2 regions of the Actinoplanes sp. CA-051413 genome follow, and region 1 is predicted to be linked to the other one. Evidence: riboswitches for the same ligand, from Rfam matches in the RefSeq annotation. Region 1 holds a riboswitch; the other holds the start of a gene.

Region 1 (6,068 bases):
CGATCTCCACCCCGCGGGCGTTCATCGCGATGTTCAGCACGCCGTGGACCACGCCGAACGCGAACAGCGCCGACGTCAGCGTCACCAGCGAGGGGGCCACGGCGACCGGCAGCAGGAAGCACCCGTCGACCAGCGCCGCCGGGATCATGATGCGCCGGCTGCCGTACCGGTCGACCAGCCGGCCGGAGAGCTGCATGCCGGTCACGGCGCCGAGGGCGAGCCCGACCAGGGCGATGCTGAGCCGGCCGTCGCTGAGGCCCAGGTGCTGCTTCACCGCCGGGATGCGCGCCGTCCACGTGCCGATCAGCGTGCCGTAGAGCAGGAAGAGCAGCGCGGCGGCGATCCGGCTCTGGCGTAACGTCTGCGGCACGGATCCAAGCTAGACGATCGAGGAGTCGCGCGGGGGTCAGTCCTTGCTGAGCTCGCGGATGGCCAGGACCGCGTCCAGCACCGCGACCGTCGACTGCCAGCCCTTGTCCTCGATCGAATCTTCCAGGCCGGCCCGGTCCTTGGCCTGGCCCAGGCTCTCCACGGTGAGCACGCCGTGCGCCACCGGGGTCTGCTCGTCCAGCGCCACCCGGGTCAGTCCGGCCGTCACCGCGTCGTTGACGTAGTTGAAGTGTGCGGTCTCGCCGCGGATCACCACGCCCAGCGCGACCACCGCGTCGCAGCGCTTGGCCAGGGCCTGCGCGACGATCGGCAGCTCCACCGACCCGGCCACCCGGGCCACGACCACGTCCTCCACGCCGCACGCCTTGGCGGCCGCCTGCGCCCGCTCGACCATGTGGTCGACCAGGTCGGAGTGCCAGCGCGAGCCGACGATGCCGAGCTTGAGCCCGGCGGCGTCGACGGTGTTGAGGTGCGGATCCCCGAAACCGGCCATGTGTTGCCCCCTCTTTGCCTGTAGTTTGCTCCGGCCACCGCGACGGCGCCGGGAATTCGGCCCAGAGCCCCGGCCCGGAGCCCCTCAGCCCCGGCCCGCCGGCCCAGGACCGCCGGCCAGGACGGTCAGCCCAGGGCCTCGAAGAGGTGGCCCATCCGGTCGCGCTTGGTCCGCAGATAGCGCACGTTCTCCGGGTGCGGCCGCACCGGCAGTTCCTCGCGGCCGGTGATGGTCAGGCCGTAGCCCTCCAGCCCGGCGCGCTTCGCGGGGTTGTTGGTGAGCAGCCGCATCGAGCGCACGCCCAGGTCGTACAGAATCTGGGCGCCGGTGCCGTAGTCGCGGGCGTCGGCGGGCAGGCCCAGCTCGAGGTTCGCGTCGACGGTGTCCAGGCCGCGGTCCTGCAACTGGTACGCCTGCAGCTTGTGCAGCAGCCCGATGCCCCGCCCCTCGTGGCCCCGCATGTAGAGCACGACGCCGCGACCGGCCTCGGCGACCCGATCGAGGGCGGCGTCCAGCTGGGGCCCGCAGTCGCAGCGCACCGAGCCGAAGACGTCCCCGGTCAGGCACTCGGAGTGCACCCGGACCAGCACGTCCTCGCCGTCGCCGATTTCACCGAAGACCAGCGCGACGTGCTCGGCGCCGGCCACGTCGGTGCGGTAGCCCACCGCGGTGAACTCGCCGTGCTCGGTCGGCAGCCGGGTCTCGACGACCCGCTCGACCAGGGTCTCGTGCCGGCGCCGGTACGCGATCAGGTCGGCGATGCTGATCAGCGCCAGGTCGTGCTCGGCCGCGAACTTCTCCAGGTCGGGCATCCGCATCATGGTGCCGTCGTCGTTGATCATCTCGCAGAGCACGCCGGCGGGACGCAGCCCGGCCAGCACGGACAGGTCGATCGCGGCCTCGGTGTGACCCGGCCGGCGCAGCACGCCCCCGGCCTTGGCCCGCAGCGGCACGACGTGACCCGGCCGGGACAGGTCGGTGGGCTGGGTCTCCGCGGAGCCCAGCAGGCGGATGGTGTGCGCGCGGTCGGCGGCCGAGATGCCGGTGCTGATGCCCTCCCGGGCGTCGACGGTCACCGCGTACGCGGTCCCGCGCCGGTCCTGGTTGGTGTGGAACATCGGCGGCAGGTCGAGCCGGTCGGCCTCCTCCTCGGGCAGCGGCACGCAGATGTAGCCCGAGGTGTAGCGGACCATGAACGCGACCAGTTCCGGGGTGGCGTGCTCGGCCGCGAAGATCAGGTCGCCCTCGTTCTCGCGGTCCTCGTCGTCGACCACGATGACCGGGCGCCCGGCCGCGATGTCCTTGATCGCCCGTTCGATGTCGGTGCTCATGACAGCCGCTCTCCCAGCATCTTCTCGACGTACTTGGCGATGACGTCGACCTCGAGGTTGACCGGGTCGCCGACGGACTTGGCCCCCAGCACGGTGAGCTTCAGCGTGGTCGGGATCAGCCCGACGTCGAAGGTGTCCGCGGTGACCGCCATGACGGTCAGCGACACCCCGTCCACGGTGATCGAGCCCTTCTCCACCACGTACCGCGAGAGCTCGCTCGGCAGCGAGAAGCGCAACACTTCCCACTCGTCGGCGGGCTCGCGGGCCACGATCCGGCCGACGCCATCGACGTGGCCCTGCACCAGGTGCCCGCCGAGGCGGGAGCCGACGGTCGCGGCGCGTTCCAGGTTGACCTGGCTGCCCGCGGTCAGCACGCCGAGCGACGAGCGGCGCAGGCTCTCGCCCATGACGTCAGCCGTGAAGACGCCGTCGACGTTGTCGATGACGGTCAGGCAGACGCCGTTGACCGAGATCGAGTCGCCGTGGCGGGCGTCGGAGGTGACGACGGGACCGCGCACCGCGATCACCGCCGAGTCGCCCCCCGCGTCGGTGAGGTAGACGACCTCACCCAGTTCCTCGACGATTCCCGTGAACATCAGGCCTCCTTGGCTCGGAGCGATGCGGTGAAGCGCAGGTCGGGTCCGACCCGCGCGATGTCGACGAGGTCCAGCTCGATGGCCTCGGCGATGGTGGTGACGCCCGCGCCGACCAGGGACGGCTGGCCGGCGCCGAGCATCTTGGGAGCGATGTAGCCGACGACCTTGTCGACCAGGCCGGCCGCCAGGAAGCCGCCGGCCAGGGTGGGGCCGCCTTCCAGCAGCACGGCGCGGACGCCGCGGGCGTACAGCTCGGTGAGCAGGGCGGCGAGGTCGACCCGGCCGTCGGGGCCGGTGCCGACCTCGGCCGCCGTCGCGATCCAGGTGGGTGCGGCCTGGTCGCGGATGCGGGCGGTGGCCGGGGTACGCCCGGAGGAGTCCACGACGACCCGCCACGGCTGCTTGATGGCCAGGCTGCCGTCCCGCAGGTCGCGCACGGTGAGCTGGGGATCGTCGGCGACGATGGTGCCGACCCCGGCGACGATCGCGTCGACCGTGCTGCGCAGCTTGTGCACGTCGCTGCGGGCGGGCGCGGAGGTGATCCACTGGCTGGTGCCGTCCGCCGCGGCGGAACGCCCGTCCAGGGTCGCCGCGTACTTCCAGGTCACGTAGGGCCGGCCGCGGCGTACGGCGGTCAGCCAGGCGACGTTGCCCTCCTCGGCCGGCGCTCGGCCCACCCCGGTCTCGACCCGGACCGCGGCGTCGCGCAGGGTCGCCGCCCCGCCGGCCGCCACGGGCGTGGGGTCGTCGACGGCGATGACCACCCGGATGATGCCGGCGTTGATCAGCGCCTGCGCGCAGGGGCCGGTGCGGCCGGTGTGGTTGCAGGGCTCGAGAGTGACGACAGCCGTCCCGCCACGGGCGCGCTCACCGGCCTGGGCCAGGGCGACGATCTCGGCGTGCGGCCCGCCCGCGTACGCGTGGAAGCCCTCGCCGACGACCTCGCCCTCCGCGCTGAGCAGCACGCAGCCGACCACCGGGTTGGGGCTGGTCGTGCCGAGGCCGCGGGCGGCGAGCGCGATCGCCCGGCCCATTGCCTCGTCGTCGGTGACCATCTGCGTTCCCTCTCCATGCGCGGTGCGGTCACGCGCCGAACAGAGAGAGAACAGACAAGCAGAAACAGGACATGAGGGGACGCTTCGCGCCGCCCCGGTGAGGACACGCCGCGACGAGCCCTCATCCTGCTCCCGCGCGCTGTCTCCCATCCGGACTGTCTGAGCAGTCGGCCCGAGGCCGTCCGCTCAACCGTCGGCTCTGGAGTCTCACCAGATCCACCGTCCGTCTTGGTATCGACGTCCGGGTCGCGGGCTCAGCCCTGCCGGAGCAGGGCATTACCGCCGGTTCGGAATTTCACCGAGTCCCGCCAGCGCGTGGTGGGTCACCCATGAGTCTTGCACGCGAATCGCGGGTTGCCACCTGCTGGGCGATCCACGTCACAGACCCACGCCCGACGAGGGATCCTCCGGGTCCTCGGAGTCGGCGCGGCGGCGGTCGATCGCCACGAACGAGCCGGGCTGGCTCTTGGCCACCTTCTTCATCTCCGAAGCCACCGCGACCACCTCGCGCGGGTCGCTGAAACGGCGCCCCTCGGCGGTGCCCTGGGCTACGCCGATGCTCAAGGTGACCAAGTGGGCCCGCTGCTTGTTGCCGCGGCGGTCGGGGACCTCGATGAAGCCGCGCGCCGCGTCCTCGGCGTCGTAGAGCTGGTCGGCCAGCTTCTCGTAGTCGGTCACCGTGCGCTTGGTCAGCGGCAGCACCTGCTCGGGCGTGCAGATGAAGACGAAGTCGTCACCGCCGATGTGGCCCAGGAAGATCGGCGGGCGCCCCGTGGCGGCCACCGCCCGGTGCAGGCAGCCGGCCAGCGCAGTGATGAACTCGTCGCCGCGGTCGAACCCGTACACGTCGTTGACGCTCTTGAACCGGTCGATGTCGATGTATCCGACGGCGAAGTCCTTGCCGCTGCGCATCCGCTCCGCGATCTCCCGGCGCACCCGGGCGTTGCCGGGCAGGCCGGTCAGCGGCGAGACCTCGCGGAACTCCTTGTTACGGCGCAACGTCGAGGACACCCGGGCGATCAGCTCGGCGGTGTCGAACGGCTTGACCAGGTAGTCGTCCACGCCGGCGGTGAGGCCGACCACCTTGTCGACGCTCATCCCCTTGGCGGTGAGCATGATCACCGGCAGCGCCGAGGTCAGCGGCTCGGCGCGCAGCCGGCGGGTCAGCTCGACGCCGTTCATGTGCGGCATCATCCAGTCGACCACGGCCAGGTCGGGTCGGCGGGTCTCCATGATGTCGAGGGCCTGCAGGCCGTCGCGGGCCCGCATCACCTCGAAGCCGTGCACCTTGAGGTTGAACGCGACGAAGCTGGCGATGTCCTCGTCGTCGTCGACCACCAGGATCAGGTCGGGCCGCTCCTCCGGCTCGCCGGCGCTGGCGTCCACCTTGTGCCGGACCACTCCAGTGCTCATGCGTGCACCATCGAACGCTCGGCCAGGGCGCGCAGCTTGCGGCAGGCCTCGGCGGGGTCCTCGGCGCCGTAGACCGCGGTGCCCGCGACGAACGCGTCGGCACCGGCCTCGGCGGCCTGCTCGATGGTGTCGGCGGCGATGCCACCGTCGACCTCGAGGCGTACCTCCAGGTTTTTGGCCTTGATCCGGCGGCGCACGTCACGCACCTTCTCCAGCATCTCGGGCATGAACTTCTGCCCGCCGAACCCGGCCTTGATCGTCATGATCAGCACCGTGTCCACATAGGGAATCAGCTCGAGATACGGCTCGACGGGCGTGTCGCGGTCGATGGCCAGGCCGGCCTTGGCGCCCGCCGCGCGCAGCGTCTTGGCCAGGGCCACGGGGTTCTCGCAGGCCTCGGCGTGGAACGTCACGTTGTACGCCCCCGCTTCCGCGTACCCGGGGGCCCAGCGCTCCGGATCCGTGATCATCAGGTGCACGTCGAACGGGATGGCGGTCGCCTTGCGCAGGCTCTGCACGACCGGCAGGCCGATGGTCAGATTGGGGACGAAATGGTTGTCCATGACGTCCACGTGCACCCAGTCGGCGGCGCCCTCGATGTCGTGCACCGCGGTGGCGAGGTGCGCGAAGTCCGCGGCCAGGATGCTGGGGGCGATGATCGGCGATGACTCCACCGGTGAAGTGTATGGCCTGTTTGCCGTCACCCGGGATACTCCTGGGGACTGCCTTCAGTCGGGTCCCGGAGGGTTCTATGCGACGCACGGCGGTGTTGCTGGCGGTGCTGCTCACC
Region 2 (6,068 bases), 1.6 Mb from region 1:
CAGGAGCGTAGGCGTGCCCTCAGCGGGCCGGCCCTGCGGGACCTGCTGCCCTGGCTGCCGACGCTGCTGGGCGTCTGCGCGCTGATCGCGCTGCTGATCATCGCCGCGACCCGCTTCACGTCGTCCCCCGAGGTCCGTGCTGTGCCGCCGGCGCCGCCGTTCCTCCCCACGCCGGCCCAGACGCCGGAGATGCCGATCCTCGAGCCGTCCTCCGCGCCTGCGTCAGCCCCGCCGAGCGCCCGCCCCGGCTCGCAGATGCGACCGGCGACGGCCACCACCTCGCCGCGGCCCGCTCGCAGCTCGAGCCGGGCCACCACCGCCCCGGCGCCTGCCCCCGGCCCGGTGAGCGGCCGGTACCGGCTGGTCGACTCGTACGACAACGCGTTCATCGGGGAGGTGCTGGTGGCCAACTCGTCCGGGCGGGACAGCGACTGGCGGGTCGAGCTGCGGTTCCCGCCGGCCGTCGGCGACCTGATCACCTCCTGGGTCGAGTCGGCCCCGCAGGCGACCCTGCGCCGCTCGGGGGACAGCTTCATCTGGTCCTCCGGCGTGCCGGTCCCTGCCCGCGGGCAGGTCGCGCTGCGTTTCCACTTCTCCCGTTCCGGCTCGGGCAACCTGCCCTCGGCCTGCACCGTCAACGGTCAGGGCTGCTCCGGCCTCGGGTGACCCCGATCTCATCGCGGCCCCGGGTGCATCCACCACCGGGTCCGGCACCGAAGCCTGGTCATGCCCCCCACTCTGTCCTCGGCATTGCGGCAAGTGCGCCAGGCTCCGCGCCTCGTGGAGGTGCTCGGTGACGGCGTCCGCGCCGCCGCCGCGGTGGGCGGGCCCGGCACCATCGGCCTGCTCCGGGAGGCGATCGCCGGCCCGGACGAGCTCACCGCGGTCGCTGCCGTGCACGCGCTGGGTGCGGTGGACGACGACGCCGCGGGCGCGGTGCTGTCCCAGTTGCTCCGGCACCCGCGCGGTTTCCTGCGGGAGCACGCCTCCTGGGCTCTGATGACGCAGTCACCGCGCACCGACGCGATGGACCCGCTCGTGGCGGCCGTGGCGGCGGGCGGCTTCGCCGGGATGCTGGCCCAGCGGACCCTCGCCCGGTGGGACGCCACCGGCGGGCTCCGCGAGGTCGCGGTGCTCGCCGCCCTGCTGGTGGCGCTGGCCGGCGAGCGGGACACGCCGGCCCGTACCCGGCTGGTGGAGACGCTCGGGCTGCTCGGCGGTGAGCACGCCGGGCGAGCGGTCGCGGAGATCGCGCTCGACCTCACCGAGCCGCTCCCGGTCCGGATCGCCGCCACGGCTGCGCTCAGTGACCGCCCGGGCGACCTGGCCGCGGCGCGAACCGTCGGCGAACTGCTCGCGGCGGGCGGCGAGCTCGGCGCGGTGGCCCGGCTTGCGGCCTTCGACCTGGGACTCGTGTCGGCCGGGGCTGGGTGCGTACCGGAGGACGGCCTGACCGTCGCTCAGCTCTTCCTGCACGCCGACCTGGACCGGGAGCTCAGCCGGGCGGGAGCCGGCGACAACGGCGGCATCGCCACGCTGCTGGTCCGTCTCGGCGACGCCCTCGCGGCCGAACCCGGCATCGCCCGGGCCTTGACCCTCTCCCGGGGCACGGCGACCGCCGCCTTCGACGCGCTGCGGCCCGGCCCCGGTCACCAGCTCGCGGCCGTACCGCTGCTCAGCCCGGCCGTCGGCGCGGCGGCGGCCTGGCCCACCTGGGTCGCGGCCCGCCGCGGCATCCGCCGGCTGTTGCGCGCCCACCGGGTCGACCTGCTGCACCTGCGGATGGCCGACGTCGGCAGCCTGGCCGCGGCCGAGGCGGCCACCGAGCTCGGCATCCCGGTCGTGTTCACGCTGGCCCCGGACCCGCACGGCGCGATCGACGCGCTCGACCGCAGCGGCGCCCTGGACCGGGCCGGCTTCGGCGCGATGGACGAACGCGAGCACTTCTGGTTCCGTTCGCGCCTGGTCCGGCGGCTGACCGCCGACGCGGCTCACGTCGTGCTCTTCCCGCGCCCGCGGGTCCGCGACGACCTGCGCCGCCTCGTAGGCATCGACGTCGGCGCCGAACCGGACCGCTACACGGTCGTGCCTGAGGGCATCGACCTCACCGTCATCGAGGCCGCCGAGACGGCGGCGGAGCCGGCCGAACTGGCGGCGCTGGTCGCGGCGCTGCCGCCGCACCGGCAGGGGCTGCCGCTGGTGCTCAGCGTCGGGCGCCTGCACCGGGTCAAGGGCATGGCAACCCTGGTACGCGCCTGGGCCGACCACCCCCACCTGTGGCAACGCAGCAACCTGGTCCTCGTCGGCGGCGACCTGAGTGACCCGTCCCCGGATGAACGCGAACAGCTCGACCAGATCGCCGCGATCGTCGCCGGCAGTCCCGCCGCGGACGGCCTGCTGCTGCCCGGCCACCGCCCCAACGACGAGGTCGCCCGCTGGCTGGCGCTGGCCCGTGCGGGCGGATCCCCGGCGATCGGCCCCGGCGGCGTGTACGTGTGCGCCAGCCTCAAGGAGGAGTTCGGCCTGGCCCTGCTCGAAGCGCTCGCCGCGGGCCTGGTGGTGGTCGGACCGGACGCCGGCGGACCGCCCACCTACATCGAGAACGGGCACACCGGACTGCTCGTCGACACCAGCAACCCGGCCGCACTCGCCGCGGCCGTGACCGCCGGGCTTGATCTTGCGGCCGCCCCGCACCAGGCTGCGCGGGTGGACCGGGCCCGGGAACGGATCCGGTCCGGCTTCACGGTCAGCGCGATGGCCGCCGCCCTGCGCACGATCTACACCGCCGTGACCAAGGAGGTCGACCCGTGACACTGCTGGTGATCAGCCCGGACTACGCCTCACACCTGCTGCCGCTGGTCACCCTCGCGACCGCCTGGCGGGACGCCGGCGAGCGGGTGGTGGTCGCAACCGGCCCGGCGACCGCCCCGATCGTGCGGGCGGCCGGCTTCGCCTGGACCGATCTGCCGCTGGGCCGCGGCTCCAACCCCGGCGTCATCCGGGCGGAGCAGCAGCCCGCCGGCGAGGACGAGGCACTGCGCGGCTTCTTCGCCGCGACCCGGCGCGGCCTGGTCGAGACGCTGCTCTTCCAGGCCCGGGCCCGGCGCGCGGACCTGCTCTGGGATCCGGTCGGCCGCGCGTACGCGGTCCGCGAGGCGGTCGCCGCGGTACGCCCGGACCACGTCATCGTGGACCACCTCGCGTTCAGCGCCCGCCTCGCCCTGTCGGCGGACCGGGTGCCGCACGCGGACGTGGTCCTCGGGCACCCGTCGGCGCTGCCGGTCGGCGGTGAGGTCTACGGCTTCCCGACGGACTGGCCGGCCGCCTTCACCCCGGCGCCCGCCGAGCTGGCCGAACTGCACAAGGCCTGCCGCGACGTACGGGCCGCGTTCACCGCCGAGTGGAACGTGGCGTTGCGCAGCCTGTCCCGGACGGCGCCGCTGGTCTCCGACGCGCTCGCCGAGCACGGCGACCGGCTGCTGTTCAACTACCCGGAGGCGCTGCACGACCCGGCCCGTACCGCGCTGCTGCCCCCGCACGTCTTCCTCGGCTCGGCGGTGCGGACCGAGACGGTGCCCGACGACATCCGGGCCTGGCTGGACGCGGACGACCGGCCGGTGGTCTACGTCAGCTTCGGCAGCTTCCTGTCGGCCCGCGGCGACGTGTTGGCCACGGTGCTGACGGCGCTGCGCTCCCTCGACGTACGGGTGGCGGTCGCGACCGGCTCGGCCCGGGACCTCCCCGAACCGGGCAAGGACTGGCTGGTCCGCGACTTCCTGCCGCAGACGGCACTGCTGGCCCGGGCCGCGCTGGCGGTCACCCACGGCGGCAACAACAGCGTCACCGAGGCGCTGACCTTCGGCGTACCGATGCTCGTGCTGCCGTTCTCGACGGACCAGTTCGCCGGGGCCGCGGCCATCGAGCGCGGCGGGGCCGGCGTGGCTCTGGACCCGAACGCGGCGTCGGCCGCCGACGTGATCGACGCCGTACGGGATGTGCTGGCCGGCACCGCGCCGGAGGTCGCCGCGCAGCTCGGTGTGCAGCTGCGGACGACTCCCGGAGCGGTCTCGGCCCGCCGTGCGCTCTGCTGATTCGCCCTCGCCGTCCCTGTTCGCCCTCGCCGTCCCTGTTTTTGCGTCGCGGTCAGGTCAGGACCTCGTCCCATTCGCGGATCTCGTAGGAGCGGACCACGCCCTCCAGGACGAACGGGTCCCCGGCCACGAAGGCCTCGGCGGACTCGCGGGTCGGGAAGATGGCCATCGAACCCTGGTTCACCGGGTCGCCGAAGGTGCCGACCATGAGGATGTCGCCGCGGTCGTGGAACTGCCCGATCCGGCTCTGGTGCGCCGGAAAATGCAGCGGCGCCTTCTCCATGACGTCCTCGGCCGGGGTGTAGAACAGCACATACTTCACGACGCCAACTCCTTGGTCCGGGCTTACGTTCGTCTCGACTAACCGTAAGCTACGACTTACGGATCTTCCGCGCAAGCCCCTCGTCGCTCGCGATGCAGGTCACATCTCCAAGGCGGTCGATGGGATTACGATGAGGCTCAAGTGACACGTTCAGCGCGCTCCGGGGTCGGTGCAATTCCGAACCGGCGGTGACAGTCCGCGACCCGACCGCAGCCGGCGGCCGGTTGACCCGGTGAAACTCCGGGACCGACGGTGAAAGTCCGGATGGGAGGCGGCGCGCGGACGGTACGGCTATCCGCGTGCGCGGTCCTCCCCGGCGTGCACCTCTGTCCCCCCGGAGGTGCAGACGGTGCACTGGCTCGATCAACTGCTCACCGCGTTCTACGACGCCAAGTGGCAGGTAACCGACTCCCAGGCCATCTACTGGCGAGAAATAGTCGGCAATGCGTTCGGCCTCGGCTCAGCCCTGTTCGGCCTGCGCCGCAACTGGTGGGCGTGGCCGGTCGGCATCGTCGGGAATGTGCTGCTGTTCACGGTGTTCCTGGGCCAGGCTCTCGGCAACGACCAGGGCACTCCGCTGTACGGCCAAGCATCGCGGCAGGTCTTCTTCATCATCACGAGCGTGTATGGCTGGTGGCTCTGGCGGCAGAACAGGCACTCGGCCGGTGGGGCTGCGGTCGTACCGCATTGGGCTTCCGGGCGGCAGCGGGCTCTGTTCATCCCTGTTGCGTTGGTCGCGGTCGTGCTGTGCTTCTACGCCTTCCGGGGCATCGGGGCGGGGTTTCCGGTTCCTTGGTGGTATTACCTGGCCGATTCGTGGATCTTTGTCGGGTCGATTCTGGCTACTTATGCCATGGCTCGGGGGTGGGTCGATTTCTGGCTTTGCTGGATTGCCGTCGACCTCGTCGGGGTGCCGGAGTTGCTGCATTTCGGGTACTATCCTTCGGCGATTCTCTACGCCGTTTATGCCGGGTTTGTGATCTGGGGTTTTGTGGTGTGGTTGCGCATTTCTCGTCGCGAGGAGCCTCCTCGGGTTGATTCTCCCGCTATGGAGACCGTGGGCTGAGCCGGATTTTCTTGCGGTGGACGGTTGGAGGCCGGGGGTGACCAAGAAGGCGGTAAAGCATCTATGCCGTCTTGGTCACCCCCGGCCTCCAACCTTGCATGGTTTCCACTTGGGGCCAGGATTTTGGTTGCTCGCTGCTGGTTGCAGCGCTTCGTGAGTGGTCCCCTTGCGATTGGTGGTCTGGCTGCCGCGCTGTGGGCGCGGTAGGGGATTTCTGTCGGGCAGGCCGGCCTTGGTGGTGGGTCTTGCGTACGCACCTCGCCGGTTTCGGTGATTGCTTGGTGGGCGACCGGCACGGCGGCGGCCTCATCCGACGCCTGTTGCACGCCCCCGTCTGAGTGGCGGCCAATTCGCCGTCATGCCTCCGACGCCGGCATGCCTCCAACGCCGGCTTGCCGTCGATGCCGCGATCTCCGTCCACGGCAGAGCACCAGCTCAGCCAGCGTCACCGTCACCGTTACCTGCAGCCTTGCCGATTTTTTAGGCGCTGTTGAAGGGCGACGTTGCGGTCCGCCGGGCAAGGTGGTGCGGTCGTTGGTGGTTGCGGTGGCTCGTCCGTTGCGTTGTGGGCGGGCCGTCGCTGGGGTAT

What was found. A riboswitch is a leader RNA that binds a small molecule or an ion and turns the genes downstream of it on or off. The one in region 1 is predicted to bind FMN.
Region 2: another riboswitch for FMN. It lies ahead of ACQP2Y_RS26215 (nicotinamide mononucleotide transporter family protein); the one in region 1 lies ahead of ribD (bifunctional diaminohydroxyphosphoribosylaminopyrimidine deaminase/5-amino-6-(5-phosphoribosylamino)uracil reductase RibD).

Annotation. Positions count from the first base shown of each region.
Region 1 covers NZ_CP192100.1:7,156,866-7,162,933, forward strand. Annotated here, with positions in the region: gene ACQP2Y_RS33635 (MFS transporter) at 1-370, opposite strand, end outside; gene ribH (6,7-dimethyl-8-ribityllumazine synthase) at 407-883, opposite strand; gene ACQP2Y_RS33645 (bifunctional 3,4-dihydroxy-2-butanone-4-phosphate synthase/GTP cyclohydrolase II) at 1,009-2,214, opposite strand; gene ACQP2Y_RS33650 (riboflavin synthase) at 2,211-2,810, opposite strand; gene ribD (bifunctional diaminohydroxyphosphoribosylaminopyrimidine deaminase/5-amino-6-(5-phosphoribosylamino)uracil reductase RibD) at 2,810-3,865, opposite strand; FMN riboswitch at 4,000-4,182, opposite strand; gene ACQP2Y_RS33660 (GGDEF domain-containing response regulator) at 4,244-5,278, opposite strand; gene rpe (ribulose-phosphate 3-epimerase) at 5,275-5,952, opposite strand; gene ACQP2Y_RS33670 (septum formation family protein) at 6,030-6,068, shown strand, end outside.
Region 2 covers NZ_CP192100.1:5,554,557-5,560,624, forward strand. Annotated here, with positions in the region: gene ACQP2Y_RS26195 (hypothetical protein) at 1-666, shown strand, start outside; gene ACQP2Y_RS26200 (glycosyltransferase) at 727-2,811, shown strand; gene ACQP2Y_RS26205 (glycosyltransferase) at 2,808-4,091, shown strand; gene ACQP2Y_RS26210 (YciI family protein) at 4,144-4,413, opposite strand; FMN riboswitch at 4,565-4,693, shown strand; gene ACQP2Y_RS26215 (nicotinamide mononucleotide transporter family protein) at 4,763-5,479, shown strand.